Regions from separate parts of the Mesorhizobium sp. B2-8-9 genome, predicted to be linked through region 1. Evidence: riboswitches for the same ligand, from Rfam matches in the RefSeq annotation. Region 1 holds a riboswitch; the other holds the start of a gene.
What was found. Region 1 has a riboswitch for thiamine pyrophosphate ahead of FJ423_RS23485 (YkoF family thiamine/hydroxymethylpyrimidine-binding protein). Riboswitches for the same ligand answer to the same signal wherever they lie in the genome.

Region 1 (15,735 bases):
TCGGCCAGGTGATCGCACTTGATCCGAACGATGCCGGAGCCTGGTTCGCCCGTTCGCTGATACGAGCCCGGCGCGGCGACGCTGCCGGCGCGGCGGCCGATTGCAGGAAGGCCATCGCGCTCAAGCCGGAGAAGGCCGGTGATTGTGATGCGGGACCCGCCGACGCCGAGGTGCCTGCGGTGGAAACGGCGTCCAAACCGGATCTTTCCGCTTTGACCAAGCAGTTGGAGGCCACTGGCAGGCAGATCCGTTCCAAAGATGCTGCCGCGCAAATCCAGGATGCATTGAAGCAGCAGGTCTCCGGCGACGTGCCGGGCGCGATCGCTTCCTTCGGCTATGCCATATCACTCGATCCCGACAACGCCGAGGCCTATTACGACCGGGCGGTCGCCGCGGCCTCGCAAGGAGACGATGCCCTTGCGGCGAGCGACTGCCGGCGCGCCGTTCGAACTGGACCCGAAACGTGCCGACGCGTGCGCCGCGCTCATGGCCCAAACCGTTCCGGTCGCCACCACACAGGACCAGGCTGCCCAGGATCAGGCCGCCGCCAGGATATTGGTCGAACGCGCAGGAGCGCGTCTGGCAAAATATGGCGTCGACGGCGCACTGCTCGATTTCGACAAGGCGATCAGCTTCGATCCCAAAAATGCCGACGCTTATCTCGGCCGCAGCCGCGCCAGGACGCTCAAGGGCGACCAGGCCGGCGCGGCGGCGGATTGCCGGCGCGCCGTCGAACTGGATCGCGCACGGTCGGGAAGCTGCGACCAGCAGGCTGCCGGTGATGAGGGCAAAGCTGCGCCGGCGCCAGACCTGGAGCAGCCAAGACGGGCGATCGTCAATCCGAAGTCTGCAACCGCGGCTTTTGGCATGCCACCGGTCGTGCTGAATTTCGCCGCCACGGATGACCTTGCCGAGAAGTCTATCGAGGCGAGAGACCCGCATGGAGTGGAACTGATCCTGGGCGGCGACGCCTGGCTGGACATGGGCCAATATGACGAAGCGATCGGCGCCTATAATGGGGCTATCGCGCTCGATCCCGACAACCGGTTCGCCTATTTCGGCCTGGGCAACGCGGCTGTGAACAAACGCGCCTACGCCCAAGCGATTGCCGATTACGACACGGCCATTGAACTCGCCCCTTCTTTTACCACGGCCTATCTTCGCCGGGGTCTTGTGAAGATAATGTTGGGTGACGTGGACGGCGGGCTCGCCGACTGCAACAGAGCCGCCAAACTGGACCCGAAGGCGCGCGAAGCTCACTACTGCAAAGGCTTGGCCTGGCAGGCAAAGGGCGACGCCGGGCGCGCCATCGCCGCCTATTCGGTCGCCATCGGGATCGATGCCAAGGATGACGCCAGTTACTATGGGCGCGGCATGGCGCGCGCCGGACGGCAAGACTATGACGGCGCCATCGCCGACTTCGACCAAGCGCTCCGGCTCGACCCCGGCAATTCGGATTATGCCGCTAGCCGCAGGGCGGCTTTGGAGGCCGGCGGAGAGGCGCCCGAGCCTGCAGGCGACGCCTCCAAAGCGTATGGCTCCGATGTCGCGGTGGTTATTGAACATGCCGACCAGCTAACCAAGCAGCACAAATTCGCTCGGGCGCTTGTCGAATACGGCAGGGCCATCGAGTTCGCCCCGGACGATGCCCTTGCTTATTATCACCGGGGGATGGCTAAGGCGCAGTCCGGCGACAACGACGGGTGCAGGCAGGATTACGAAAGGGCCGCCCAGCTCGATCCCAACAATGCCGACATCGTCGCCACGTTGGCCGCTACGGTGGCGGCCAAAGGTGAAACGGAGCGCGCTATTGACGGCTACACGAAGGCCATAACGCTGAAGCCGGGCGATGCGTTCTTCTATTCATTACGCGGCGACGCCTTCAAAGATATCGGCGACTATGATCGCGCCGCCGCGGACTATGAACAAGTGATCAAGCTTGACCCCGACCGCGACGATATCGGCGGCCGGCGCGCGGAAGCAGTCGCCGCGAAAGCCGAGCAACAGGCGATCCTGCAAGCCAATCGAAATATGTCGGACACAGAAATTGCGCTGGCCGCCTTCACTGCGGGAAGCGACTGGTTCGCGAAAGGTGACAACAACCGCGCCTCCGCCGACTACAATTTAGCCGTCAAGCTCGCTCCCGAAAACGTGGTCGGCTATTTCGGCCGCGGCAATTTGTGGTTCCGCCTGCAGAAATACGATCGGGCTATGGCCGACTACAACAAGGCCGTGCAGTTCGATCCGAGCTTGGCCAATGCCTATGTCCGCCGCGGCCTGACATGGATGAAGAAGGGCAATTTCGATCTGGCCATCGCCGATTGCGAACGGGCGATGGGCATCGACGCGAAGTCGCGCGATGCGTATTTTTGTAGAGCCCTCACCTTTGAGACCAAGGGCGATCCCGAGAAAGCCATTGCCGACTATGGCCGGGCGATCGATCTCAAGCCGCAGGACGCCTCCATGTATGTGGCGCGCGGCAAGCTTTTGGCGGACAAGAAGGACTACGGTCGCGCCATCGCCGATTTCGACAAAGCACTCGGCCTGCAGCCAGGCAATGCCGACGCCCGCAAGGGCCGCAAGCTGGCACTGGCCGCGAAGGCAAAGACGTCAGGCAAGATCGAGAGCGGAGCGGCGACCTCGGCAGGCAGCATCCCATCCGCAGCCAGGGCGGCTTTCAACGAGGCTCAGGTGCTGGACAACAAAAACGACTATGACGGCGCCATCGCGCAGTACGGCAAAGCGATTGTGCTGTTTCCCGCCTTCCGGGACGCCTATGTAGCGCGCGCCATCCTTTGGGAGACGAAGGGCGATTATGCCCACGCCATCGCCGATTACAGCCAGGCTATAGCCATCGACCCAGACATCGGCGACACCTACAGCGATCGCGGCCGCGTCCTCAGCTACCGGGGGGACTATGACGGAGCATCGGCGGACTACGAAAACGCCGTCCGCCTCGATCCAACGAACGCAAGGATCTATGCCGGTCGGGGCGCGTTCCGCATGAAGCTCCATGAAGACACAGGAGCACTCAGCGATTTCGAGACGGTGCTTAGACTCGATGGCAACAATGTTTTCGGTTACTCGGGCCGCGGCACGATCCGCGCCCGCAAAGCGGACTATGACGACGCGATCGCCGACCTCAACCAAGCGATCAAGTTAAGGCCAAATTTCGCTGCCGCGTACAAATCGCGAAGCGCGGTGTGGGAAGCCAAGGGCAATCGCAAGCGTGCGGAAGCCGACCGCAAGAAGGCGCTAAGTCTCGGGGCAGAGTGAGCAGGGTGTCGGAGCGCAGGCGGATGTCACCTTGGAAATGGCTGCAAGTGGTGGCGGTCATCCCCGTAAGCATCATTGGGGCTGACGTGATGCCAACGATGTTCGGCGGCGGCAGACATCATCACCATCAATCAGTGGAGATGCCGCCCCAGCCGGTAACCACCGCCGACATCGATGCCGAAATCCGGAAGCAGGATCTCCAGATCTTCGAGGCTATCGCCCGCGAATTTCCGGACGACTACGATGCGATGTTGCGCAAGATCACTGCCGCGGCCCAGACCGGAAACCAAACAGAAGTGCGCAATGCCAGCAGGCAGGCGGTCGCCGATCTGAGGCACAGATACGCACCGCTCCTACCTTCGGCGCCGGACAGCAACGTCTCGGAAGCGCTTTCGGCGCAACTCGACATGCTCAATCATGTCATGGCGCGCGAAACGCCGACCACCTGCAACAATTACCTGCGCAACGGGCCGGACGCGATCAGTGCGCCCGGCCACGATTTCCGGGCTGACCTGGACAGGATCGGCGCCACCCTGTTCCGCGCCTTCGGCGCCGCCAAAAGAAGCGGCCTACCGGCGGCAGTGCCTAGCGATCAGGACTGGTCGCTGGTCGCCGACGTTTTCACGAAGATCGGCGGCACGCCGGCCGAGATGGAGGCTATCTCGAACATCAACCAGAACTTCCCGGGTCTGTGTCCGGCCATGGCGAAATTCTATGAGGCCGCCCTGGTAATGCATGGCGAACCCGGGTGGCACATTAAGACCGCGCTGCTTCTTGCCATCGTCGAGAATTAGGCACCGCACCGGATTTCCGGCAGGTTCCGGCGCGACACTGCGTTCCTGCGTCCTCTCAGGCACCCAGAAACTCGTTGCTGAAAAATGCCCCGAGATTCGGCCGCTCCTTTAGCACCTTGCCGTCGCCATCAAGCAATATCCCCGAGGCGAACAGATACCCGCCCATCGCCTCCATCTTGGCCCTGTCCATCGTGCCGATGGCGCCGTCCGCGCTTTTCAGGAAGTGCCCGTCGTTCAGCGCCTTCAGCGAGGCTTGCACCAGCGCTGGGTTGGTCAGCGTATCCTTGTTCGCGGCGATCAGCAGCTCGCCCGCCTGCTGCGCATGATCGACGGCGAATGCGTAGCCGCGCCGCGTCGCCTGGACGAAGGCCGCGGCCGCCTGTCGGTTGGCGGCGAGGAAGGCGTTGCTGGAGACGATCAACGTGGTGTGCTCGTCCGGCACGCCATAATCGGCATAGCGGAAGCTGCGCTGCTTGAGGCCTTTCAGTCCGGCCTCGACGCCTTCCCAGGTCGAGACTTCCAGCGTGAAATCGACCGCGCCGTTGGCCAATGCCTCATAAGCCGAGGTACCCAGCGTCACAGTGGAAAACTCACTTTTGCCGCCGTCATGGCGGATGATGGTCGAGATCAGCGCGTTCTCCCAGGCGCTGCCGAAGCCGCCATAGGTCAGGCCGTCGAGATTTTTCGGAGTCTTGATGGCGGCGCGGTCGGCGTTGAAGACGACGCGACCGGTCTCCGACTGGACGACGGCGTAGACGGCCTTCAAATCCGCGCCCGCGCTCTTTTGCGTGAACAGGCCGAGCGAGCCGGAAATGCCGAAATCGGCGACCTGGCTGGCCACCAGCGTGCCCGAGCCGGTGTCGCCATAGGGCAGGATTTCGACCTCGATGCCCGCATCGCGGTAAAAGCCCTTGTCGCGGGCGACGAACAGGCCGATGTGATTGGTGTTGACGGCCCAGTCGAGCGCGACGGTGATTTTTTGCGCGGCGGCCCGGGCACGTGCAGCAGTCCCGGCAAATGGCAGGCTGGCGGCCAGAAGCATCGCCTGGCGGCGGGTGAAGTCGGTCATCGGTTTTCTCCATCGGATGGTCGGGAAATCGGTTCGGCGGCGCCGAGCAAAATGTCGAGGATGCCGGCCTCGATCCCGGCGACCTCACGGGCAAACGCCGTGCTCTCGGTGCGCGGGCGCGGCAGCGGCACAGCCACCTCACGCACCACGCGCGCGGGCCGCGCCGACAGCACATAGATACGGTCGGACAGAAGCACCGCCTCGCGCACGTCATGGGTGATGAGCAGCGCCGTCCAGCGATGGTTTCGCCACATCGTCTCCAGCCAGCGCTGCATGGCCGCGCGGGTGAGCGCGTCGAGCGCGCCGAACGGCTCGTCGAGGAGCAGCATGTCGCGCTGCTGCACGACGGTGCGCAGCAATGCCGCGCGCTGGCGCATGCCGCCGGACAGCTCGGCCGGCCAGGCGCGCTCGAACCCGGCAAGGCCGAACTCGGCGAACAACGGGGCCACGCGCTCGCGCGCCGCGCGGCGCTTCATGCCCTGCACCTCGAGCCCCAGCGTCGCATTGTCGATGACGCGCCGCCACGGCATCAGCGCATCGCGCTGCGGCATGAAGGCGAAGCGGGCGCCATCGAGCGGCGCGCCGTCGAAGCGCATCTCGCCCTCGCCCCGGATCGCGCCGGTGAGCAACTGGAACAGTGTCGACTTGCCCGCGCCGGAGGGGCCGAGGATCGAGACGAACTCGCCCTCTTCGACATGCAGCGAAATGCCTGCCAGAACCTCTAGCGCGCCGAAGTTTTTTCGCATGTTGCGGAGCTCGAGCCGGGTCATGGCCGGCCCTCTCGGGAAGGCTTGTCGCCATAGCGCCCCGCCCTTTCGCTCTTTGCATTTTCCCAGGGCATGGCGAGACGCTGGGCGAGCACGGCGAGGCCGAACAGCGTGAGCGTCAGCGCCGAGCTGACCGCGACGGCGGCGAGCACGAGGTCGGGGCGGAAATTGTTCTTGGCGCTGAGCATATAGATGCCGAGCCCTTTGGCGGCACCCGCATATTCGGCGAAGATGGCGCCGACCACCGCATAGGTGATGGAGATGCGCAGTCCAGCGAAGAAATAGGTCAGCGCCGACGGTAACCGAGCGAGCCAGAAGATGCGCCGGCGCCCTGCTCCCATGGCGGCGAGCATCTGGCTGATTTCCTTGGCCGTGGCGGCATAGCCCTCGACCAATGCCACCATCATCGGAAAGAAGGTGACCAGCGCCACGAGCAGGATCTTCGGCAACAGCCCGAAGCCGAACCAAAGCACCACCAGCGGCGCGATCGCCACCAGCGGCAAGGTCTGGCTGGCGATCAGGAGCGGGAACAGCGCGCGGCGCAAGGGGGCAAAGAAGTCAACCAGCGCCGAGAGGATGAAGGCGGCAACGAGCGAGCATGCAAAGCCCGCCAGCGTGGCGCGGATGGTGGGAAGCGTGTTGTCGGCCAGTGCCGCCCGGTTCTCCCAGGCCTGCGCCAGCACGCGCGAGGGTGCAGGGAGCACGGTGGGGGCGATGCCGCCGAGGCGTGCGCAGAGTTCCCAAGCGACGAGAAGGAGAGCGAAAGCCAGCGCAGCGGGGAAGATCTTCGCGACGGTCGTGGTGAAGGCTGATCTCCCCCCTAGAGGGGGAGATGGCCGGCAGGCCAGAGGGGGGCGCGAAGGAATGACGTCCTTCGAAACCCGTGCGAAAGCAATTGGCGAACGCCGCGCGCGCAACCAGTTGAGCGGTCGGCGGGACAGCACCCCCCTCTGCCCTGCCGGGCATCTCCCCCGCAAGGGGGGAGATTCGCCGTCACCTCGGCTTTCGCCCATCGCCGAAGGTTCCCTTCTCTCCTGCGAGATGGGACTGGGAGCATCTCCCCGACGCGATGGATCAAGCCAAACAGCCACGACATCTACCTCGATAGATCGAGCTTGCGCTCAAGCCGCGGTCGGGCTGTTCGCCGAAATGGTGATATCGAGCGTCACGTGACCGGCACCCGGCCCGAAGCGGCAGAAGGCTTCGTTCAGCGTGGCGAACACCGCGCCGGCGTCGCCGCGCAGCTTGGTGCAAAAATGCTTGGAGCGTTCGAAGACGCCGGACCGCTTCAGGAAATCGATGCAGCCATAGATCTCGTCCATGTGGTCGCCGGTGCCCATCACATAGAGCGAGAATTGCGCCGCCACCGGCTGGTTGGTCGAAAGCGTGGCCCCGACGGCGCGCAGCGCGGCGCGCTTGCGGTCATCGAGTGGGATTGCCGGGCCGCCGATCTCCTCGGAGCGGCAGATCGGGTCATCCGGCTCGCCGGGGCAGCCGCGCGACACGGCGGCCGACAGCACACAGTGCCTGCCGCTTTTGGCGGCCGCCACGAACAGGTCGCGCATGGCTGGGAACAGCACCTCGGGCGGCCCGACCAGCAGCGTCGAGATGTCATCGGTCTCGATCCTCAGCCTGTCGCGGTAAGGATCGAGCGCGCCAAGCGCGCCAAGGATCACGCCGACGAAATCGTCGGCCATGGGATAAAGGGAAATCTGTGCGCCGGAAAACATGGCCCGCCTCGCTCCGCTGGTATTATCCAGATCAGCTTTAGGGTCCGGAGGCTTGCCGCCACCATCTCAGCCCCGACCGTACGGAGCACCCCTGTGGATGGCCGGGTTAAAGCACTGTTTGCGGTGCTGGGAAAGCGGTTTTTTGCGGTGTCAGTTGGGCCAACCGCCCATCTCCCTACGGGAGATGCCGGGTGGTTATAAGATTTTTGTAGTTTTCTTATAACGGCTTTATCTAACTATTTTGTCGTTCAAATTGTACGAATCCCGCTTGATTGCTTTTCGTACATAAAGTACGATACTTCCCTTCCATTGAGGGGATTTGCTTGAACACCGCGAACCATGCCGCTTTTGCCGACCTCTCCCACCCGTTGTTGTCGCCTTTGCCGCTCGCCGAGCGCGAACGCCTTGCCGGCGCCTGGCGCATGGCCAGCCAGGACATCGCCGACGACATCCGATTCATCCGGCAATATCTGAAAGTGATCGCCGAAAAGGACGAGCGGCTTTCGACCGGCGCGCTGGTGCATGGCCGCGTCTATGTCGAGGCGTGCGCGGCCTGGCTGCCGGAGACGGCGGCGCGGTATTTGCGCAACCTCAGGCTGATCAGCGAATGCGAAAGCGCGATGATCGCCGCGGGGGTCAGGTTTGCCCGATCGAGCGATGCGTGGTGAGAGCGTTTTGACCTCTTCCGTTAGAGAAGGGAAGGAACTCCAAGGCCGCCAGCGACGCGAACAATCATGCCGCTGCAACCCTCGGCTCTGGGCCTCGAAAAATGCATCGTTTCACACAATCGCCAATTGGTGGACGCGGGCGAGCGGCCGGGCGTTAATTCTGCGCAGGCGAAGGAGGGTAAAGCCGTATACCAGGGAGGAATTTCATTTTGATGGACCAACAAATCGACATCGGCATACAGCCTGACGATCAGCCCTACGAAGTCACTTCATTCGCCCGCAAGCATGGCCTGACGGTCCCGGTTGCCGACGCGGTCCTTTTCGCCAAAGGTCCGTCGCCGTCACGCGCAGCTTGCGACATGGCAGCGCTTGCCTTCCTCTGCGCGGTCGCGCGATACGCCGGAAAGCAAGGGACGCGATAGCCTCCTCTTATAGCTTAATTGCAACCCGCATGCCGCCGGCGTGGCTGCTGGCGGCGGCGATGCCGAGCGTGCCGGTCAGCCGGCCGCCATGGTCGAAGCCTTCGCTCAGAGGTCGTGACGGTTCAGCGGGGAGCGTAGATGCGAAGCATGGTGCCGTTATCGTAAGCGGCCGTCACGAGGACGTTTAGCTTGAGCGCGTCCGTCAAACCGCTGAATAGCGGTTTGCCACCGCCATAGGCGGATCGGCCGAGTCAGGATGACATACTCATCAATCAGACCTGCCTTCGACAGCGCCTGAGCGAACTCTGCGCCGCCCCGCAATAATTTCGCCGCCGGGTTGCTTTTCAATTTAGCGATTCCTCGTGCAGGTCACCTTTCGCAATAGTGGACTCTGGCCAAGTTGCCTTTTTCAGCGTTTTCGAAAACACGACCTTGGGGATGACGTTCATCGGCGCGCATAGGCATCCTCGGATTTTTGCCAGTACGGGCCCATTTCCTCATAACTCACGCGGCCCATGATGTGTGTGCCAGCGCGACTGATGCGATCGAGTTTCCACCGCTTGAGCTCTGCCGTTCAGGAAAACCGCCCGTCGACATTCCCACCGGCCCTACGACATATCCGTCGACCGACATGGTCATGATCAAGACGACTTTGCGCATGGTCGGTATAGCCTCCGGCACAGTTCTCACACGGAGCGTCGCACCGTCACATGATCCGGTGAAAAGGGGGCAGGCCTTGGCTGGCGGTCAGCCCTTGGTCTTCCTGGCGGGGGACTTTGCCTTTGCCGGGCCCTTGGCGGGCTTCTCCGCCTTGGCCGCTTTCGGCTTGTCGGCCTTGGCGGCGGCGGCCTTTTTCGGGCTCTTGGCTTTCGGCTTGCCGGCCGCATCGACTTCGGCCGTCGCCTGGTCCCAATGCTCCTTATGAGCGCCTTCGGGCCGGCCGGCCTGCTCCCAAATCTCGTGCGCGCGCTGGCGAATGCGTTCGTGCCTGTCGTCCGTCACTGTCGCCTCCTGATGTTGGGACGGTTCCCCGGCGCGAACATTAGCCGAATTTTCGCGTGTCGTCTTCGGTATCACGAACAAGCGACCCGACCTGGACGGCAATTTCGCTCAGTGTCCGTCGGTAACGACCGCGATGCCCAGATGCGCTGCCTTTTTTGTAATCAATCCGGCTAAATCCGCGTCAGAGCGGTCGGTCCCCGTGCGCTGGCGCAGCAGGGTAATCGCCTCGTGCATCGACAGCAGGCCAGTCCTATGCTCGGCCAAAAGCTTGTCGACTTGGCGTGCGATGTCAGGTGATTCGACGTGTGGATGATGCATGGCAACGACTCCTTCCGCGCTTCGTTGCCTCCCAAACCACTGCCCTATCTTAGGCCTTATGCCCGGATGCGAAAAGAGCCCGATCCTTGCCCAGTGCTTCGGAGGATCGGGCTCTTCCAGGGCTGGATCTACTCGATCACCTGAACAACGCGGCGCGTGCCGGGATCGATCAGCACCGTATGGTCGTTGACGACCGCATAGCGGTACTGGACGTCCGGAACCTGCTGCAACTCGACGGTGTCAGGCACGGTCGAGCCGACGCCAAGCTCAAGGCCGAGCACATTGACCGAGGCGATCGGATGCTTGTGGACATATTCCTTGACCACGGTCTGCTGCTCGGGGGTGACGATCACCTCGTCCGCGGCCGCGATGCCGATGCCGGCCATCAGAGCCAAGCCGGCGACAGCTGGAATGAGGGTGGTTTTCATCGTTTCTCTCCTGTTGCGTTGGTGAGCTCCGCCCTGCCTCCGCAGGGGCGGAAACACGAGCAGGTCGAACATGGGAGCTCCCGGGGCAAACGCCGCCGGCAGGGTGTTGTTCCGTCAGCGGCGACTAATTGATTTGGCGGAACCTTCGCATCGGCTCCGCATTGGAAGGCATTGAAACTGCCCAAGTCTTTGAAATCCTAAGGATGCCGCAGTCATGCAGGAAGGCTCCATCAGAAGCGACATCGAACTTCGCCCCCCCGTGGCCATCGCGGTGGGTGCCGGCTTCAAGCGCGAGATCGCCTCTCTTACCGCGATGCAGAACTTTCTCAAGGAATGGCCCCAGGCCATGCGGGGCGGCAGCTACGCCAACGCATTCCGCGCCTGTGAGGCGGCGCGGAGCGGAGAGATCGATCTCGACAAGGCGCGACAGGCGTTCCTGGTCTTCGCGCGGAAGGCCGGGATCGAATGGACGGGCGCCGATCCCGTCGCGGTGCTGCGCGAAGCAAAGATCAGGCGAATCCGGGCACGCGAAAGCCGGGCACCAAACCGGCACGTGCCTGGCTAGGCCCAGCCTGGACGCGTTCGGCACACCGTGTGATCGGCGTTATCATGCAAGCTTTGGGATTTGGCCGGCCGATCCTGGGAGCAAGCTCGGCGCCTCCTGGCGTCCATTTTGCCTGCAGACCGCCGCCTTCCCGGCTGACGGTCGGCTGAAACGATCCGGGATCTCGACTGGTGGCCGCTGTCAGTTCGGCGCCGATTCGCCCAGCGCCTCGGCAACGAAGGACGCAGCGATCAGATCGTCGGCCTCAATGCGTAGGGAGCCCTCGCCGCCCCCCATGATCGCCGCGACCTTCTGGAAAGCCTTCATTTCATGCTCGGTGATCCGGGCGTCTTGCATCCTGGCTTTGAGATGGGCAACACGCATCCCGAGCGAACGAGATGTTCCGATTTCTCGTTTCGACATGTTGGTAAACTCCTCCTCGCCCCGCCGTACTGTTCGCCACCGCCCGTATTTTCACGTTGCCACTGGTTTGTGTTGTCTATGAGACAACGTGAACCAGAGCCGGTAACTCAAGCGCTGAGGGAAGGTTCCGTTAGCACATGGTAACAAAATAATAATCGGTTAATGGCCCGTCGCCGTAACCAGGCGGCGGGCCATCCGATTTGGTGCGCTATCGATCAGTCGATGACCTTGACGATCTTGCGGGTACCGGGGTCGACGATCACCGTCCGGTTATCGACGACGACGTAACGGTATTTCACGTTCGGCACTTCGTGTAATTCGACCGTATCGGGAAGCGTGCTGCCGACATTCAGCTCGACGCCCGGGATCTTAACCGAGGCCAACGGCTGTTTATGCACGTATTCCTTGATCACGGTTTCCTGCTCCGGCGCGATCACGACATCCTGCGCGGCAGCAGCGCCAATGCCAGCAAGAAGCAGGAAGCCAGCGGCGGCGGAGGTGAGGTGCATTTTCATTGGTCGTCTCTCCTATGTGGATCTGAATCGAATCGCCTGAATGCTGCGCCTGCGATTTTCCACAGCGGGTCGGCATTGCCGTAACGCCGTTCGCCTACCCTTGTTCCTGCAAAACTGGACCGGTGCCTGCAAAAACAACCGCCGCCGTGTTCCGCGACCATCGCTTCCGACCGTGGCACCAATTTCGGAACAATGCGTTTCGGGCTGGGTTACCCATGCGAAGGGACCGACTTTCCGAGGAGAAAATCCAATGAAACATCTGCTGATCACAAGCATGATCGCGCTCGGCGTCGGTTGCGGCGCCGCGATGGCGCAGACCGAGTCCGCGCAGCCGAGCGGCGGCGACAATAATTGCACGGCCGGGACGGCCGATTGCCAAAAGGGCGGCAAGGCGGGCGGCCAGGCCCAGGGTCAGATGAAGTCGCAAACCCAGCAGAACGCCCAGGGCAAGGCTGGCGCAAACACCGAAGAGCAGGCTCAAGGCAAGACCAAGATGAAGACCGAAGAGCAGGCTCAGGGTCAGTCAGGCGCCAACACTGACCAGAACGCCCAGGACAACACACAGCTGAAGAAGAAGCAGCAGGCGCAGGGCAAGACTGGCACCAGCACCGAACAGAACGCCCAGGGCACCACCAAGATGCAGACTGAGCAGAACGCCCAGGGCAAGACCGGTACGACCACCCAGCAGAACGCCCAGGGCAACACCAACGTCGAGACCGACCAGAACAAGACGGCGTCGATCAATAACGTGACGGTGGAACAGAGGACGCAGATCACGCAGGTCATTCATGAGAGCCATGTCGAACCGGTTCGCGACGTTAGCTTCGACATCTCCGTCGGCGTCGAGGTGCCGCGCCACAAGGTGCGTCTGCACCGTCTGCCGGCCCGGATCGTCAAGATCGTTCCGGCTTATGAAAACTATGAGTATTTCGTCTTGGCCGATGGACGCATCGTCATCGTCGACCCGGACACCTACAAGATCGTAGTGATCCTGAGCTGATCCGGTCAGCATAGCGGATAAGGGCCCGCCCAGATGGCGGGCCTTTCTGCATGGAGAAGCATCTTAAACCCGGCAGGCAGTCGCCCGCATGCGCTCCATTAGGCATGACTTGAATGTCGCCGGCTCGGGAACGATCCGGCGCAATTGCCAGTTGTCACAGCGGAAGTCCTGCGTCCGTGGTCCCTGTCGGGGCCGGACGAAAGGGCAATGGGGCCGCCGGCAAACCGTTCAAGCTTGCGGTCCACCCGGAAAAGGTGCATGGGTCAAAATGGGTAGAGATATGGGCGAGATCGCTGATGGCCGAATATGGTCGCGGCGCTCGGTTGGGCAAATGTATTTTCCGCAGTTTCTTGTGGGAATGGTTGGCACGCTTCTAGTGATCCTCGGCTGGACCTTCATGTCCACGGGATCTGTCTGGATGGCGATCGGTTGGACATTCCTGGCGGCCGTGGCTCTGCAGGCCGGCTATTTCGTGGCCGTGCTCTGGCTCGTGCACAGTGAGATCCGCGTAACCGACGAAGGCAAAGCGGACGTAAGCGCGGCACCCGCCAAGATACCCGGACCGTTCGAGCGCGATGGCATCATCCACGCCCTCATCTTGCGGCTGTTCCCGAAACTGCTTCCCTGATCGCTTTGCGTCGATTCCGGCCGCGGACGGATCATTCTATTCCTTCTCGACAGGCATCCACGCCGCAATAGCCGGCACGTTGCCTCTTCAATTCGACCGCAAAGGCCATGCTACACCTCGGCGCCAGGGCCCGAGGCGCCATCCGTTGCATCGGAGCCGATAGACCGCCACTAGCTTTGCATCGGCGATGGGCCGCCATCAACAAAATCGATGCGGCGCAACCAAACGCCGGCTGCAGCTCTCCTTGATCGGAGGCTGTAGCCGGCGCGCCTGAAATCCCTGCTCGGTTCGCCCAGCTAGCGCGCGGTGGCCGGTGAGGCCGAGCGCACCGTTTCCGTCGACGAGAAGACGACGAAGCCGAAGACCAGCACCGCGGCGGCCACGATCAGCGAGCCGATTGCCACGACCGGCTCGATCTCCGGGTGGCCTCCCGCCAGCATCCAGTAGAGCGCCGGCAGCATGATCACGATGCCGACCGTATAGAGGCCGTAATGGATCATGGCGATGCGGCGCTCGGCCTTGGCCGGGTTGAGCGCATAGTAGCCGCCGAAGATGGCGCTGGTGACCCAGCCAAGAAGGTTGATGTGAGCATGCGCCGGAAAGGCACCGTGATCGCCCGAAATCGCCATCTGTAGTCCGGCGGCGACGCCCAGGACGAGAAAGACGATGGCCGTCTTGAAGAAGAGTTCCGATACCCGTGGCATTTGTTGTCCTCCCAATGCCTTTGTAAACCCGACTCTGCGCAGTCTACATCGTGCGAGCGATATTAGCCATGACGCACCTAAGTCGGTGCGGCCTTCGGGCGAAAGCCGCGAGGTTTGGCGGCGGTTTTGCAAAAAAATGGCTCGCCTCTTTCGAAGCGAGCCGAAAAGGGAGCCGGGCTTGAGGTCGGCTCCATCCAGGTTGCCACCTGAATTCCAAGCAGAGCTAGCGTAACAAAGCCCGGAATTTATTCCACCGCAACGGGGCAAAGGTTTTTCCGACACGCGGCCGCTATCCTTTGCCGATCGGCCATCGCACAGAAGACGCCGCCGGCCAGCATATCTCCCCAATCAGCCGGCGGGCGAAAGCATGCGCTTCAGCGTCCCGTCCCTCAGCCAGAACTGATGGTAGAGCGCCGCCACGACGTGGACAGCGATCAGCACGATGAATGCCGGCTTGGCAAGCGAATGAATGTCACCCCAAGGGTCGCCCAGATAGAACGCCAGAAGCCCGATTGCCGGCGTCGCCAGCAACAGCACATAGAACAGGCCGTGCGATACATGCGCGGCGACCCGCATCCATCTCGATCCATGACCGGCGGGGGCCGGCGCGCCGGATACCAGCCTGAGGACCAGTCGAACAAGCACAAGCGCAAGAACGGGCAGGCCGACCCAGTAATGAGCTGAGCCCAGCGCCTGGTCGGTGGCCGATGCCGGCTGGCCGTCTTCGGCGGCGTCTACGACGACCGTCATGCTCTCACCGAAGAAGAGCTGAAATAAAACCAGCGCTGCAATCAGCCAATGCAGCGCGATCTGAAAAATTGAATATCCACGTCTGGTTTCCATCGCGACCGTTCCCTGAATACAAGGCGTCCCACGCCTTAACGTTGTTGAATAGTCGCGAGGACGATGGCCGAATTTGGCTCGAAAGCTCCCGCAATTGTGGCCACAATCTTACATTTTCGTATGGCGAGCATTCGCGCCGGCCTTGGCGGTTCGAGACTGGGACCGGCACCTTGCAAGCGCGCAGCATTTGGGCAATGCTTGGGCTTGGGGGAATGGTTTCCGTAATTTCGGAAGCGCGATTACATGTTCATCGACTACTACGAAGTTCTGGAAATAAGCCCGAACGCCAATTCCGAGACCATCGAGCGGATCTTCCGCTACTTTGCCATGCGCTATCACCCCGACAATCGGGAAACCGGCAATGAATCGCGCTTCAGCGAGATCGTTGAAGCCAACAATACACTCCGCGACCCCGTCAAGCGGGCTCAATACGATATCCTTTACCGCGAGCATCTGGGTCTTCGTCATGAACTCACCGAGGGAGCGCGCGACGGCGGCGGCATGGAGCGGGATTCCGTCATCCAGGCCAATCTGCTGTCGCTTCTCTATGTGAGGCGCCGGCGGGACGTCAACAATCCGGGCATCGGCGACGACGAACTCGAGC
Region 2 (15,735 bases), on a different contig from region 1:
GCCGGACTGGAAGGGCGGCAGGCAGGACGGCAAGGGCAACGTCCCGGGCGGCAAGCCAGCCTTCCAGGGCAAGCCGCGCGAGGAACGCCCGCAGCGCTTCGATCCGGATTCGCCCTTCGCCAAGCTCGCCGCCTTGCGCGACCAACTGAAGAAATAGGTTCGAGCATGATCCCGAAAAGTGGGACCCGGTTTTCGGGCGAGATCATGCTCCATCAAAGAACCAGCATGATCTCGAACCGAAGGACCGCGTCAGCGAAAAGTGGGAACCGGTTTTCGGATAAGATCATGCTCCACCAAAGCTAGCCGCGATGGTTGGAGAAGGCCGCCAGCGCATCGACAAATGGCTGTTCTTCTCGCGCGCGGTGAAGTCGCGGTCCTTGGCGGCAAAGGTCGTCGTCGCGGGACGCGTCCGCATCAATCGCGACAAAGCAGCGCAGGCCTCGGATCTGGTCAAGCCCGGCGACGTGCTCACCATCATGCTCGAGCGCCGTATCCTCGTCTGGAAGGTGCTGAACTGTGGCGCCAGGCGCGGCCCGGCCGACGAGGCGCGGCTGCTTTACGAGGATCTGTCGCCGGCGCCGACACCCAAAGGCGAGGCGGTTCCGGACGCCGTTCCAGCCTTGCGCGAGGCCGGCAGCGGCCGCCCGACCAAACGCGAGCGGCGGCAGACCGACCGGCTGCTCGGCGACGACTGAGATATAGCCGGGCCGCGGCACGGCTGCAGCAATTCCAGGAAAACTGCGCAACGGTTGGGCTGGAGGACTTGGCCGAAGCTTTCCGGCTGGAATTCCATTCCGCGACACCGGCTCCGCCTGCAATCCCTGCCCTTGCATGCGGCGGGCAAAGGCGTTACCTCAGCCGAAAACCCAGCAAAATGGGACGTTCCGGAGCCTGCAATGACCTATGTCGTGACCGACAATTGCATCAAATGCAAATATATGGACTGCATCGAGGTCTGTCCGGTCGACTGTTTCTACGAGGGCGAGAACATGCTCGTCATCCATCCTGACGAGTGCATCGACTGCGGCGTCTGCGAGCCCGAATGCCCGGCCGACGCGATCAAGCCGGACACCGAGGGCGGCCTCGACAAATGGTTGCAGATCAATTCCGAATACGCCGAGAAGTGGCCCAATATCACCGCTAAGAAGGAGCCGCCGGCGGACGCCAAGACCTTCGACGGCGAGACCGGCAAGTTCGAGAAATATTTCTCGGCGGAGCCCGGCGAAGGCGATTGATATAGCGGCCGGGAATACCGGCATGACGCGGCGTAACCGGACCGATACAATTGCTGTCTTGACGGGCAGCGCTGCCGCTTGGCGTTAGCGAATGCAGCAAAACCTTGATTCTTCCGACTTTTTGTGTTACATCAACGAAACATGCCGGTGACACAACGTCGATTTATGGCGCTAACGCCCCAAATCACTGAAAGGTGAGCTTTTAGATCCGGACCAGAGCGATCTGGGGCAGGCGGTCGCATTCGTGCGATATGCCGGCCCTTGGCTTTTCCGGTGGGTTCATCCTGTTGCGCGGCTAACGGTCGGCTTTGCCGACCTCGTGGGTTCGAGCCGGCATGATGCCGGCTGCACAACTTAAGGAGTTCAGGGCGTAATGGCAACGATCACCCCGCAGAAGAAGTCCAACGCGGCTCGTCACGGGTTCAAGACCGGCGAATTCATCGTCTATCCGGCGCATGGCGTCGGCCAGATCGTGGCGATCGACGAGCAGGAAGTTGCGGGTCACAAGCTGGAACTGTTCGTCATCGATTTCCAGAAGGACAAGATGCGGCTGAAGGTGCCAGTCGCCAAGGCGACCTCGATCGGCATGCGCAAGCTGTCGGAAGAGGATTATGTCGACCGCGCGCTGAAGGTCGTGCAAGGCCGCGCCCGCATAAAGCGCACCATGTGGTCGCGCCGCGCCCAGGAATATGACGCCAAGATCAACTCGGGCGACCTGATCTCGATCTCGGAAGTTGTGCGCGACCTCTACCGCGCCGACAACCAGCCGGAGCAGTCCTATTCCGAGCGCCAGCTCTACGAAGCCGCGCTCGACCGCATGGCCCGCGAGATCGCCGCGGTGAACCGTATGTCGGAGACCGAGGCGGTGCGCCTCATCGAGGTCAACCTCAACAAGGGTCCGAAGCGCGGCGCCAAGGCCGACAACGAGGAAGCCGAGCAGGAAGAAGCTGCCTGAGCTTTTTCGCTTTTAAGTTTACGAAGAACCCGGCCTCGCGCCGGGTTTTTTGTTTCTGGTACCAATTCTACACCCCGCTGCCGCCTTCCCTCTGCGCCTCCTCTTGCCTGAGCGAGGCGATGAAGCGCTTGGTTCGCTCGCGCTCCGGATTGTCGAACACGACCGAAGCCGGGCCTTTCTCGACGATCGAGCCGGCGTCCAGAAACACCACCTCCTGCGCGATCTTGGAGGCGAGCCTGAGATCATGCGTGGCCATCACCATGGTCGTGCCTTCGCGTGCGAGCTGTCCGAGCACGTCTACCACTTCCTGCGCCAGTTCCGGATCGAGCGCAGAGGTAGGCTCGTCGCAGAGCAGCACGCGCGGCGACGGCGCCAGCGCCCGGGCGATCGCCACGCGCTGCTGCTGGCCGCCGGACAGCGTCGCCGGCCAGTCATCGGCCTTGTGAGCCATGCCGACCTTTTCGAGCAGCGCCATCGCCCGCTCGCGCGCCCTCGGCTCAGGCCATTTCAGCACCGTCACCAGCCCTTCCATGACATTCTCGATCGCTGTGCGATGCGGGAAAAGCTGAAAATTCTGGAACACCATGCCGGTCTGCAGGCGGATGCGCTGAATATCCTTGGCCGGCACCTTGCCACCCGGATGGAACGCAAGCGTCTCGTCGCCGATGCGCAGGGACCCGGACGTCGGGATTTCCAACAGGTTGATGCAGCGTAAGAGCGTGCTTTTGCCGCCGCCGGAAGGGCCGACCAGCGCAGTCACGCTGCCCTCGTCGAGGGTGACGGTCACGCCCTTCAGCACAAGATTGTCGCCGAAGCGCTTTTCGATGTTGCTGAGGCCGATCATGCGTTGGCCTCCAGGAACCCGCCATAGCGGTTTAGCCGCACTTCCAGCCGCGCCTGCAGCGCCGACAGAACCGAGCTCAACGCGAGATAGAGCGCGGCCGCCTCGACATAGAGGATCAGCGGCTCATAGGTGGTGGCGACGATGCGCTGCGCGGCCTGGAACATCTCGGGCACCGTGATCGCCGCCGCCAGCGAGGTATCCTTGACCAGCGAGATGAAGGTGTTGGAAAGCGGCGGCACGGCAACGCGGCCCGCCTGTGGCAGGATGGTGCGCCGCATCGCCTGGCTCCAGGTCATGCCGATCGAATAGGAAGCTTCCCATTGCCCCTTCGGCACCGAGCCGATGACGGCCCGGATGATCTCAGACGTATAGGCGCCGATGTTGAGCGTGAAGCCGATCAGCGCGGCGGGAAAGGCATCGAGCAGAATGCCGACCGACGGCAGGCCGTAGAAGATCAGGAACAACTGCACGAGCAGCGGCGTGCCGCGAAAAATCCAGACATAGAAGCGCACCATCGCGACCAGCGGCTTCGGGCCGAACAGCCGGATCAGCGCCGTCACCAGTCCGGCGATGAGCCCAAGCGCGAAGGACAGGAGCGTCAGCGGCACGGTGAAGATCAGCGCCGCCCACAACAGCGTCGGCAACGATTCCAGCATCAATTGCAGCCAGTGCGGCACGAAGCGCTTCTCCCTTCCAGATACGGCGGCGCGTCCCCCGTATGGACCGACTATCATGCAAAAACCGGCGGGCCGTCAAAGACGACCCCGATGAATGCCGTGCAAAAACAGCGGGCCGTCGAAGACGGCCCGCCGGTATCCGAGCAAGGGGACGATTGCCTTACTTCGAAACGTCCTGGCCGAAATACTTGTCGGCGATCTTCTGGTAGGTGCCGTCGGCCTTGATGTCGGCCAGCGCCTTGTTGATGGCCGCGACCAGCTCCGGATCGCCCTTGCGCACGATGACACCGGAATAATCGGCATTCTCTTCCTGCGCCGCGATCTTCACATTGGCGTCCGGCTTGTGCTTCTTGAAATCGAGGAAGGACAGGCTGTCATTGATCGTGGCGTCGGCGCGGCCGGTGAGCAGAAGCTGGATCGACTGGTCGAACCCGTCGGTGCCGACGAGCTCGGCGCCGTTCTTCTCGGCGAGCTTGCCGAAATTGGAGGTCAGCGACTGCGCCGACTTCTTGCCCTTGAGATCGGCGAAGGTCTTGATGTCGGTGTTGTCGCCACGCACGATCAGCACCGCCTTCGAGGCGATGTAGGGATCGGAGAAATCATACTTGGCCTTGCGCGCATCGGTGATGCCGACCTCGTTGATGACGGCGTCGTAGCGGTTGGCATCGAGGCCGGCGATCAGGCCGTCCCACTTGCCTTCAAGGAACTGAACCTTGACGCCGAGCTTGTCGCCGATGGCCTTGGCGATCTCGACGTCGAAGCCGACCAGCGCGTTGGACTCATCGTGATAGGTGAAGGGCGCATAGGTGCCCTCAGTGCCTACCTTGAGCACCCCGGCCTGCTTGATCTGGTCGAGATTGGCGCCGGCATAGCCGGCGGTGATCGCCAGAACCTGCAGCGTTCCGGCGAGAAGAAGCGGTTTGAGCCATTTCATTTTTCTGTGATCCCGTTTTGACCGGTGTCCCGGCGCGACTGTGCGAGCCGGAAACTGGCAGATAGAAGGCTGCAAAATAAGGAACCAGATTTCAAAAATCGGCTCTGCCAGAAATTTGATTCTCTAAACCGCCGAGAATTCACCAGAAGGCTTTCCCGGCAGATAACAGAATGCTTCCGTCGGCACCATCTACCCCCTCGGGCGGCGGAACCATCCATGCGCCTGACACGTTGCATGGCTGTTGTAGGGCGCGGCGGCATCTTTTCAACCGCTATACGCGCAATCGTCGCAAAAGGAGCCGGCATGATCGAAGACGCGGCAGGACGGACATTGGTCCGGGCGGCAATGAAGGCTCCATACCTCGAGCGCGACGAGGAGCATGTTCTTGCGCTTCGTTGGAAGGAAGAGAACGACCAGCATGCGCTGCACAGGATCACTGTCGCCCATATGCGCCTTGTGATCTCCATGGCCTCGAAATTCCGCCATTACGGCCTGCCGCTCGGCGATCTCATTCAGGAGGGGCATGTCGGCCTGCTCGAGGCGGCCGCCCGTTTCGAACCCGCGCGCGAAGTACGCTTCTCGACCTATGCCACCTGGTGGATCCGCGCCTCGATGCAGGATTACATCCTGCGCAACTGGTCGATCGTACGCGGCGGCACCAGTTCCGCGCAGAAGGCGCTGTTCTTCAATCTCAGGCGTCTGCGCGCGCGCCTCGCCAACGGCACCGAGCCGCTCTCCAACGCCTCGCTCTACCGCGAGGTCTCGGCGGCGCTGGGCGTGCCGGAGGCGGACGTGGCGATGATGGATTCGCGCCTGTCTTCCCCCGACAGCTCGCTCAACGCGCCTTTGGCCGACGAGAACGGCGCTGCCGAGCGGATGGATTTCCTGGTCTCCGAAGACCCGCTTCCCGACGAAATCGTCGGCGAGAGGATCGACGTCCAGCGCCGCGCTATCTGGCTGCGGAGCGCGCTCGGCGCGCTCAACGCCCGGGAGCTTCGCATCATCGAGGAGCGCAGGCTGAGCGATGACGGCGCCACGCTGGAATCGCTTGGCGAACAGCTCGGCATCTCCAAGGAGCGCGTCCGCCAGATCGAGGCGCGCGCCATGGAAAAGCTGAAGCTGGCGCTGGTGAAGCAAAATCCTGAATTCCTGGCGGAAGCCGCCTGAAGCTAGTCCGGGCCAAGCTCAAAGATTAAGAAATTTATTAATAAGAGCACGCCGTCATCGGGGCAATTTTTCCTCGGTAATAACTAGGATTGTGAGCTCTTTAACAGACTGTTGCGCCGCAATCGGCTTTTTGACTCCTCCAGATCACACCACATGGGGGATTTGCCATGCTGCGATGCTGCGCGCTGATTGCACTCTTGATCCTCGTGGGTCTCACGACGTTTCAAGCGCATGCCGAGCGAAGGGTTGCCCTTGTGATCGGCAATTCGCAATACCGCGAAATCCCGACGCTCAAGAACCCGGACAAGGACGCGGAGAACGTGTCGAGGACATTCCGGCTGGCCGGCTTCGAGGTGTTCGCCGCCAAGGACCTGACCAAGCTTCAGTTCGAAGAACGGTTCCGCAACTATCTGGCGGCGGCGGACGGCGCCGATCTGGCGGTCGTCTATTATTCGGGGCACGGCTTCCAGATCGGCGGAGAGAATTTCCTGATCCCGGTCGATGCGTCGCTGAAAGATGCGGCCGACATGGAGGTCCAGGCCATCAAGGTCAATGACATATTGCGGCAGCTACGCTCGAGATCGAAGGTCCAGATGATCATCCTCGACGCCTGTCGCAACGATCCTTTCCCGCGCAAGGACTATTGGCTGCGCGACCAGTTGATCGTCGCCGGCGGCAGCGGCCTTGCGCAGGTAACGGGTTCGCAGAACACGCTGATTGCCTTTGCCACCGAGCCGGGGGCGGTCGCCTATGACGGGTCGGGCGACCTCAGCCCGTTTTCGTCGTCCTTCTCCCGCCGTGCGCTGACGCCGGACCAGGAGATACGCTCGGTGATGGCGGCCGTCCGCCGCGACGTGGTCAAGGCCACCAACGGCAAGCAGGTTCCGTGGGAGAACTCCTCGCTGATCGACGACGTCGTGCTGATGCGCGGGGCGGAGCAACCGGCGCCGCCGCCGGAAGCTGAGCAGGACCAGCAGACGGCGGAACGCGGAATCCAGATCGCGGCGGCTGCCGAAGCGATGGATAATCGCGACATCCGTGTCCCGCTCGGCGTCGGTCCGGTTCCGCTGAAACTGGAGCTTCCGGCCAAGGATGCCTCTATTAGCCTCAAGCTTGCGAGCTACCCGGCGGCCGGCACGCTGTCCCTGCCCGATCGTGTGCTTTCGCCGCAATCGAGCCTGACGGCCGCCGAGATCGACAAACTGCGCTACGAGCCGCAGATCGGTTCGGTCGCGCCCGTCGAAGTCGGCTTCGATATCCGCGCGGGCAGCGCCGCGAAGCGGTCGACGATGCAACTCTCGCCGAGCGTCGACCCTTGCGACCAAGCCGCCGGCGAGCCGCTCGACCTGCAGGGCGTTGTCTCGGGCCGCTTGCCGAACGAGATCGGCGGCGGAGCTGTCGAAGCTTGCGAGGCGGCGGTGAAGTCCTATCCCGAGATTGCGCGCTTCCGCTACGAGTTGGGGCGGGCACTGCTAGCGTCGGGCCGGATCGACGAAGCGAGGAATGTGATCCAGGAGGCGGCCGATAAGGGGCACGTCCGTGCCGTGTACGAGCTCGGCTACATCGCCGCATCCGGAATGAGCGCGGCTCCGGATTTGACCAAGGCCAACAGCCTCTATGCGCAGGCGTCGGACAAGGGAGATCCCTACGGCATGACTGCCTTGGGGCGCGCTTTGTTCGACGGTGTCGGCGTCCAGCGCGACACCGGCAAGGGACTGGACCTGCTGCTCCAGGCAGCGGCGATGGGGCATGTCGATGCCACCAAGGACCTTGCGGTGATCTTCAAGGAAGGCCGCAACGGCGTGCCCGCCGATCCGGCGCGCGCCTTGGCTTTCCTCCGAGCCGGCATCGACCGGCAGGAGGCTTATTCGATGGCCATTCTCGGTCTCTCGCCCAAGCGTAGCGAAAAGACGGTCCCGGTGTGCAAGCCCAAGGTGGTGACCAAAGTGGTCACGAAGATAAAGGTGGTCCGTACCCCCGCGCCAAAAGCGCCGCCACCGGTCACCAAGATACCGGCCAAGCGCATACCGAACGGCACCGGATCCGCATCTTGGCGTGGCAATGGCGGCGATCACCCCGAGCCCCGCGGCGGCGGATCTGACAGCGGCAGCACCGACGGTGACAGCACCGGCAGCACCGACACTGGCAGCACCGGCACTGGCAGTACCGGCAGCACTGACTCCGGCAGCACCGACACTGGCAGCACCGGCAGCACTGATTCCGGCGGCACTGATACTGGCAGCACCGGCGGCTCTGACGGGATCAGATAGCAGCAGCGATGGCGTGGACGCAGCCAACCGAACGGCAGCGTCGAGAGAGCATGATCCCGATAAGTGGGAACCGGTTTCGGACGACATCATGCTCCAACAAGGATCGTGATGGCGATTCAACGAAACGCCATCACCATCAAGCGGAAGCCGCCGGAAAGCGGGACGTCGGTCTTATTTGTCGGTGACGATCTTGACCTTGTCGCCGGACGACACAGTCGCGCCCGGCGACATGGCGTTGAGCACGCGGAACAGATCGAGCTTGCGGTCGACGCCGACCATCTGCGCGGCGAGCGAGCCCATGGTCTGGCCGGCCTGGACGGTGACGACCCGGATATGCAGCGGTTTCAGCGCCGCCTTCTCGGCCGGGCTCAGCACGCGGAAGGAACCGCTGACCGAGCGCGCCACCGGGTCCAGCGAAGTGCTGGCCGAGGGCGCGGCCGTCAGCAGCCTGTAGACCTGGCCGCCGGCGCGGATCACCGCGATGTCGAACTGCCAGCCTTGCGCGCTGGCATGCGCCGTCGCCGCGTCGTTGCCGTTGATCGTGTCCTGGCGCACGCTGGCGTCTTCCAGCCCCGCGACCCAGCCGCTGCGGATGTAATCGGTGAGCGAGACGGACTTGTCGATCGCCACGCCGTCGAAGCGGATGGCGATGTCGCCCGGCCCGGTCGCGGTCACGGCGGCCGCCGAATTGTCGATGACGAAACCGTCCGGCACGGTGAACGAGACGCCGAGATTGGGATGCATGAAGGTCTGGCCGCGCACATAGCCTTCTTCCGGCGTGTCGCCGTAAAGCAGGCCGTCTATGCCGGCCAGAAATGCGTCGCGGTCGCGCGTGCCGACGCCGGGCGGGCCGAAATTGCGCGCCAGCCGCTGCGCCAATTCGATACGCTGCGGCGTGTTCGGGTGCGTCGCCAGGAAGTCGAGGCTGGCGTCGGTGGCGCCGCTCACCGAGCGGAAATCCGTATAGGCCGACATCGACTGCAGGAAGCGGCCGGCGGCATAGGGATCATAGCCCGCCTCACCGATCGACTTGATGCCGATGGCGTCGGCCTGCAGTTCCTGGTTGCGCGAGAATTGCGCGAGCCTGAGCTTGCCGCGGATCAGCGCCGCCTTGGCGGTCGGGCTGTCGCCGAGCACATCGGAGACCACCTTGGTCGCCAGGCCCTCCTCGGCTTCGAGCTGCTGCCGCTGCAGGCCGTGATTCGCGGTGACGTGGCCCATCTCATGCGCGATGACGGCGGCAAGCTCGGAGGAATCGTTGGCCAGCGCCAGCAGGCCCCGCGTCACATAGAGATAGCCGCCCGGCAGCGCAAAGGCGTTGACGTTGGGCGAGTTGAGGATGGTGATGCGATAGGTCTGGGTCGGGTTGGCCGACACCACCGTCAGATTGCCGACGACCTTGGCCACCATGCGTTCGAGCTTTGGGTCGGAATATTCGCCGCCATAGGTGGCGAGAATCCGCGGGTGCTGCGCCTTCGCCATCTCTGCGAGCTTGGCGTTGGCCACGACATTGTCGACGGTGATCGGCTTATCGGAAGGTTGGAAGCCGCTCTCCTGCACGTCCGGCGGCGTGAACATCTGGCAGCTCGCCAGCACGGCGACGCTCGCCAGCGCGAGAAATCGTGCCAGCGGCTTCATCCACACCTTCTCAGCGCCGCTCGACAGGTCGGCTTCCTTTCCAAATCTTTCGGCAAATCACGGCCCATCCGGACCAGCATGGCCGGACCTAGCCATACTCCCCCGGACAAGGCAAGGAAACGCCGGATCGCCCATTGCCGGTTTGGCCATAAATTATGTCCGCTTCCGGGCAACATGTTGTGATCCGGCAACGGTGCCGCCTCGATCGCCGATATAGCGTCTGAATGCATCCGGTCCAGACCGATCGAAGAAATCCTCGGCCGGCCCGGCTGCCGCGATCGTGCCTTCGTCGAGAAATGCCACGTCCTGCCCGATGCGGCGCGCATCTTCCGGCTGATGCGTCACGAACAACACCGTCATTTCGCGCTCGGCATGAATGCCAGCCACAAGGTCCAGCATATCGTCGCGCAGCGCCGGGCCGAGCGACGCGAAAGGTTCGTCGAGCAGCAAAACGGGCCGGTCGCGCAGCAGCACGCGCGCCAGCGCCACGCGCTGCCGCTCGCCGCCGGAAAGCTCGCGCGGCAGCCGCTTTTCCTTACCGGCAAGACCAACCCGCGCCAGCGCCTCGGCGACCCCGGCGCGATCGGCGTCGCCGAGTTTCAGCGATGGCGAGCGGCCGAGCCCGACATTGGCTTCGACGGAAAGATGCGCAAACAAATTGTTTTCCTGGAACACCATCGACACCGGCCGCGCCGAAGGCGGCGTGTTTCCGAGACCGACGCCGCCGATCAGGACCTTGCCCGCATCGGGCACTTCGAAGCCGGCTATCAGATTGAGCAGCGTCGACTTGCCGGAGCCGCTCGGCCCCATGATGGCGGTGATCCTGCCGGCTGCGAATTCGGCGTCGAAGCTGAAGGAGGATTCGCCATAGCTGAACGAGACGCCATCCAGCGCGACGGGGAGACCCTTTTGCGCGGCGATGCCGTCGATGGTCGTCGTCATGACTTTCCTTCCCGCCCCAGCCAGTCCGCGGCGACCACCAGCATCAGGCAGACGAGGCCGAGCAGCAAGGCAAGTCCCGCGGCGTCGGCTGTCCGGTAGCTGCTCATGCGCGCCAAAAGCAGATAGGGCAAGGTCTGCACGGAATCGCTGCCGAACAGCGCGATCACGCCGAGATCGCCAAGCGATAGCGCCATGGCGAAGGCAAAGCCGGTCGCCAAAGGCCGCCTGAGCGACGGCCAGTCTATCAGGCTGAGCCGGTTCCAGCCGGATATGCCGAGCGCCAGGCAAAGCCGCTCATGGCGTTCGCTCGCCGCGTCATAGGCCGGGCGAACGGCGCGGATGGCGAAGGGCATCGCCATCACCGCGTTGACGGCGACGACCATGACCGGCGCGATGGCAAAGACATCGGTGACGTGGCGCAGCGCCAGGAACCAGCCGGCGCCAAGCACGATCGGCGGCACGACGAGCACGAAGCCGGCGCCGGTGTCGGCGGCATATTCGAGCAGGCCCATGGCCCCGCCTGCCCGGCGCCGCAGGGCCAGCGCGCGCCGTGCCGCGATCAGCGCCAGCGACAGCGTCACGCTGAGAAGCGCTGCAAGCAGGGCAAGGCCCGCGCTGGTGAGGGTGGCGCGGCGCACCGCTTCCTCGCCTGCCAGCCGGCCGAGATCGGCCTCCAGGCCTGAAAGCAGCGTCGCCGCCATCGGTCCGGCGACGAACAGCAGGGCAAGCATGATGAGGCCTGCATTCAACGCGCTTTCCATTCGGCCCGCCGAAAGGTAGCGGCGCGGCGCGACCGGCAGATTGGCGTCGCCGACCGTGTTGGCGCCGAGCCGCGTGAGTGCTGCGACCACGACGAAGGTGAGCGCGATCTGAAGAAACGTCAGCGTTACGGCCCGCGCAGGATCGAAATCGAAGCGCAGCGCTTGGTAGATGGCCACTTCCAGCGTCGTCGCGGCCGGACCGCCGCCGAGCGTCAGCACGATGGTGAAGGAGGTGATGCAGAGCATGAAGACCAGCCCGGCAATCCCCGGCAGCGCCGCGCGCAGCACCGGCCATTCGATCAGCCGGAAGGCCGGCCAGGCACTCATGCCGAGTTGGCTCGCCAGCCGCCACTGGTCGGCGGGCACGGTGCCCAGCGCCTCGAGGAACAGGCGCGTCGCCAACGGCAGGTTGAAGAAGACATGCGCGACAAGGATGCCGGAGAGGCCGTAGATCCCCGGCCAATCCGCACCGCCAAGTCCGGCGAAGACGCCGGCAAAATATCCGGCCCGACCGTAGAGCGCCAGGATGCCGAGCGCGGCGACGATCGCCGGCAAGGCCAGCGGCACGGTGAACAATTGCAGGATCAGGCGGCGTCCCGGGAAACTTGGGTGCCTCGACAAAGCGCGCGCCACGAGCAGCGTCGGCGCGACCGACAGCAGCGTCGAGAGAGCCGCCTGCCACAGCGTGAAGCGGGCGACGCGCAGGAGATAATTGTCGAAGGCGGCGGCAGCGCCGGAGAGATCGTGCGCGCCTTCGACGGCGAGGCCGGCGAAGCCACCGCCGATGAGGAGGGCGATGGCTGCGAGCGCGACGACGCCGGCGGTGACGCGGGAGTCAGGGTGCACGGCGGCTTGCACGTTGCACCGTGGTGGAATTCAGCAAACGCCGCGTTCCTTCGCGCCCCCCTCTGTCCTGCCGGACATCTCCCCCACAAGGGGGGAGATCAGCAGCGCCCGCGCCTCGCTCATCACTGCAACGTTGCCAGTTGGCGAAACCGCCGATGACGGCCAATCTCCCCCCCTGTGGAGGAGATGTCCGGCAGGACAGAGGGGGGCGCCGTAGAGCGATCATCTTGCGCGAATAGCGATCCTACTTGCTCATCACCGCCAGCCACTCATCCACCCACGCCTTGCGGTTGGCGGCGACCTCCTGCGGGCTGAACAGCAAGGTCTTGGTCGGCTTCACCAGTCTGTCGAAGGCCGGGTTGAGCGGCTTGTCGGTCTTGCCGGCTGGGAACATCCAGTTGGTTTCCGGAATGACATCCTGGAATTTCGGTCCGGTCATGAAGGCGATGAACTTTTGCGCCAGCGGGTTCTTCGCGCCCGTCGTGGTGATGCCGGCAACCTCGATCTGCAGGTATTCGCCTTCCTCGAACGAGGCGGCCTGGTAGCGCTCGGTGTTCTCGGCCACCATATGGTAGGCCGGCGAGGTGGTGTAGGACAGCACCATCGGCGCCTCGCCCTTGGTGAACAGGCCATAGGCCTCGCTCCAGCCCGGCGTCACCGTCAGGACCTTGGTCTTGAGCTTTGCCCAGGCCTCCGGCGCCTTGTCGCCATAGACCGACTTCACCCACAAGAGCAGCCCGAGACCGGGCGTCGAGGTGCGCGGGTCCTGGATGACGATCTTGTCCGTGCCGGCGCCTTCGATCAGCTCCTTCAGGCTCTTCGGCGGGACTTTAAGCTTCTGCGTGTCATAGACGACGGCGAAATAGCCGTAGTCGAAAGGCACGAAAGTGTCGTCGCTCCAGCCTCCAGGCACGTCGATGGCGGAGACTTCGCCATGCGGCGCGAACAGTCCGCTCGCCTTGGCATCGGCGGTGAGATTGGTGTCGAGGCCGAGCACGATGTCGGCCTTGGTGCCGGCGCCTTCGAGCTTGACGCGGTTGAGGAGCGCCACGCCGTCGGCCACCGAGACGAATTCGAGATCGCAGCCGCATTCGGCCTCGAATTCCTTCTTCACCGCCGGGCCGGGACCCCAATCGGCGGTAAAGCTTTCATAGGTATAGACGGTGAGCTTGTCCTTCGCAGCGGCAGGCGCGACGCCCGCCAGAAGCGAAACTAAGCCGGTTGCGAGAATGAGATGGGACAGTATTGCGCGCATATCGGCGCCTCCTTCGTTCGAGTGACAAGGAATTGAGGCGCCGGATGGTCCGAAACGTCTAATCCCTCCGCCGGTACAAACCGGATCAGGTTCAGCGGGTTGGCTTGATCGCCTCTCAGCCGGATCACGTCCGGCACCCCGTTAGAGCGTTTCGACAGATAGGCCCGGCCGAAGCGGCGCGCAAGCGGAAGTTTGCCGGGCAGCTAATGTTCGCCGGTACCCTCGCAGCCGAAGCGCACGGCATCCCGCTTCCGTTTCGCCCGACGGGCTGGTAAGGGCGACGGCCATGGGCACATTCACCATCCTGCTTGGCGGCGAGCTTGTCCGCACGCCCCGGCTCGAACGCCAGATCGAAGGCTCGCGCGTCATCGCCGCCGATGCCGGCATCGGCCATGCCCGCATGCTTGGACTTGTCCCCGAACTTTGGGTCGGCGATTTCGACTCGGTGCCGGCGAACCTGCCGGATGACCTCGCCGCCGTGCCGCGAAAAGTCTTTCCGGCCGAGAAGGACATGACCGATGGCGAGCTCGCCATAGCGGAAGCGCTTCAGCGTGGCGCCACCAGCCTCGTGTTGGCCGGCGCCTTTGGCGGCAAGCGCGCCGACCATGCCTTCCTGCATCTGGCGCTGGCCGTGCGGCTGGCCGAGGCTGGCACGACCGTGCTGCTGACCAGTGGCGCGCAGGAAGGCGCTCCCATCCTGCCCAGCAAGGCCAGCTTCGACTATGACGACGGCACCTTGTTTTCGGTGCTCGGCTTTTCCGACCTGTCCGGCCTGACGGTCACCGGCGCCAAATGGCCGCTCGACCGCGTCGAGGTGGCGTTCGGTTCCTCGCTCACTATATCAAATGAGGTCAAAGGGCAGCTTGGCATCGCGCTGGAGCGCGGCCGGGCCCTGCTTCTGGCCCACCCCTATCCTCTTCCAGAAAGTTGACATGGCGCCGCCACTCCTCAACCTCGACGGCATTAAACTGACTTTCGGCGGCACCCCGCTGCTCGACGGCGCGGCGCTCAGCGCATCCGCCGGCGAGAAGATCGCGCTGGTCGGACGCAACGGCTCGGGCAAGTCGACGCTGCTCAAGATCGCCGCCGGGATGATCGAGCCGCAGGATGGCGAGGTGTTCCGCCAGCCCTCGGCCACGGTCCGCTATCTGCCGCAGATGCCGGACATGGACGGCTTCGCCGACGTGCGCGCCTATGTCGAGGCGGGCCTTGGCCCAGCCGACGATCCGCATCGCGCCACCTATCTGATGGACCATCTTGGCCTGACCGGCGAGGAGCGGCCGAACGACCTGTCCGGCGGCGAGGCGCGCCGCGCCGCCCTTGCCCGCGTCATGGCGCCGGAACCCGACATCCTGCTCCTCGACGAGCCGACCAACCATCTCGATCTTTCGGTGATTGAATGGCTGGAAGAAGAGCTCGCTCGTACCTCCTCCGCGGTGATCCTGATCTCGCATGACCGCCGGTTTCTCGAGCGCGTCACGCGCGCCACTGTCTGGCTGGACCGCGGCCAGACGCGGCGGCTGGACAAGGGCTTTGCGCATTTCGAGGAATGGCGCGACCAGGTGCTGGAAGAGGAAGAGCGCGACCAGCGCAAGCTCGGCCGCCAGATCGTGCGCGAGGAACATTGGCTGCGCTATGGCGTGACCGCCAGGCGCAAGCGCAACATGCGCCGCCTCGGCGAGTTGCAAACCATGCGCCAGCGCTTCCGCAGCCATCGCGGCGCAGAGGGCACCGCGACGATGGTGGCCAGCGACGCCGCCGAGTCCGGCAAGCTGGTGATCGAGGCCAGGAACATCGACAAGAGCTTTGGCGATCTCACCGTGGTCAAGGGGTTCTCGACCCGCATCCAGCGCGGCGACCGCGTCGGCCTGGTCGGCCCGAACGGCGCCGGCAAGACGACATTGTTGAAGATGCTGACCGGCGAGCTGGCGCCGGACGCCGGCACCGTGCGGCTTGGCGTCAATCTCGATATTGCGACGCTCGATCAGAAGCGCGAGGCCGTCGATCCGCAGGAGACGCTGGCGCATTACCTCACCGACGGACGCGGCGAGAACCTTGTCGTCAATGGCGAGCAGCGTCATGTCGTCTCCTACATGAAGGATTTCATGTTCAAGCCGGAGCAGGCCCGCACGCCGGTGCGCGAGCTTTCCGGCGGCGAACGCGCGCGGCTGCTTTTGGCCCGCGTGCTGGCGCGGCCGGCGAACCTTCTGG

Region 2: linked by a shared signal. The riboswitch ahead of thiB (thiamine ABC transporter substrate binding subunit) and the one ahead of FJ423_RS23485 (YkoF family thiamine/hydroxymethylpyrimidine-binding protein) in region 1 are both predicted to bind thiamine pyrophosphate.

What each region holds. Positions count from the first base shown of each region.
Region 1 is NZ_VFTQ01000022.1:53,162-68,896, reverse strand. Features, by position in the region: gene FJ423_RS23520 (tetratricopeptide repeat protein) at 1-782, shown strand, start outside; gene FJ423_RS34275 (tetratricopeptide repeat protein) at 868-3,276, shown strand; gene FJ423_RS23510 (hypothetical protein) at 3,324-4,070, shown strand; gene FJ423_RS23505 (ABC transporter substrate-binding protein) at 4,126-5,139, opposite strand; gene FJ423_RS23500 (ABC transporter ATP-binding protein) at 5,136-5,909, opposite strand; gene FJ423_RS23495 (ABC transporter permease) at 5,906-6,691, opposite strand; gene FJ423_RS23485 (YkoF family thiamine/hydroxymethylpyrimidine-binding protein) at 7,028-7,636, opposite strand; TPP riboswitch at 7,627-7,739, opposite strand; gene FJ423_RS23480 (hypothetical protein) at 7,960-8,304, shown strand; gene FJ423_RS23470 (DUF2934 domain-containing protein) at 9,474-9,728, opposite strand; gene FJ423_RS23465 (hypothetical protein) at 9,837-10,046, opposite strand; gene FJ423_RS23460 (DUF1236 domain-containing protein) at 10,175-10,474, opposite strand; gene FJ423_RS23455 (DUF982 domain-containing protein) at 10,689-11,039, shown strand; gene FJ423_RS23450 (hypothetical protein) at 11,220-11,441, opposite strand; gene FJ423_RS23445 (DUF1236 domain-containing protein) at 11,657-11,956, opposite strand; gene FJ423_RS23440 (DUF1236 domain-containing protein) at 12,231-12,956, shown strand; gene FJ423_RS23435 (exopolysaccharide production repressor protein) at 13,237-13,584, shown strand; gene FJ423_RS23430 (hypothetical protein) at 13,881-14,288, opposite strand; gene FJ423_RS23425 (cytochrome b/b6 domain-containing protein) at 14,637-15,131, opposite strand; gene FJ423_RS23420 (J domain-containing protein) at 15,375-15,735, shown strand, end outside.
Region 2 is NZ_VFTQ01000007.1:57,703-73,437, forward strand. Features, by position in the region: gene FJ423_RS10985 (helicase-related protein) at 1-157, shown strand, start outside; gene FJ423_RS10990 (RNA-binding S4 domain-containing protein) at 309-695, shown strand; gene fdxA (ferredoxin FdxA) at 897-1,235, shown strand; gene FJ423_RS11000 (CarD family transcriptional regulator) at 1,609-2,190, shown strand; gene FJ423_RS11005 (amino acid ABC transporter ATP-binding protein) at 2,258-3,034, opposite strand; gene FJ423_RS11010 (ABC transporter permease subunit) at 3,031-3,711, opposite strand; gene FJ423_RS11015 (amino acid ABC transporter substrate-binding protein) at 3,872-4,645, opposite strand; gene FJ423_RS11020 (RNA polymerase factor sigma-32) at 4,949-5,812, shown strand; gene FJ423_RS11025 (caspase family protein) at 5,980-8,082, shown strand; gene FJ423_RS11035 (M48 family metalloprotease) at 8,254-9,720, opposite strand; gene thiQ (thiamine ABC transporter ATP-binding protein) at 9,874-10,662, opposite strand; gene thiP (thiamine/thiamine pyrophosphate ABC transporter permease) at 10,659-12,269, opposite strand; gene thiB (thiamine ABC transporter substrate binding subunit) at 12,514-13,524, opposite strand; TPP riboswitch at 13,570-13,675, opposite strand; gene FJ423_RS11060 (thiamine diphosphokinase) at 13,811-14,455, shown strand; gene FJ423_RS11065 (ABC-F family ATP-binding cassette domain-containing protein) at 14,457-15,735, shown strand, end outside.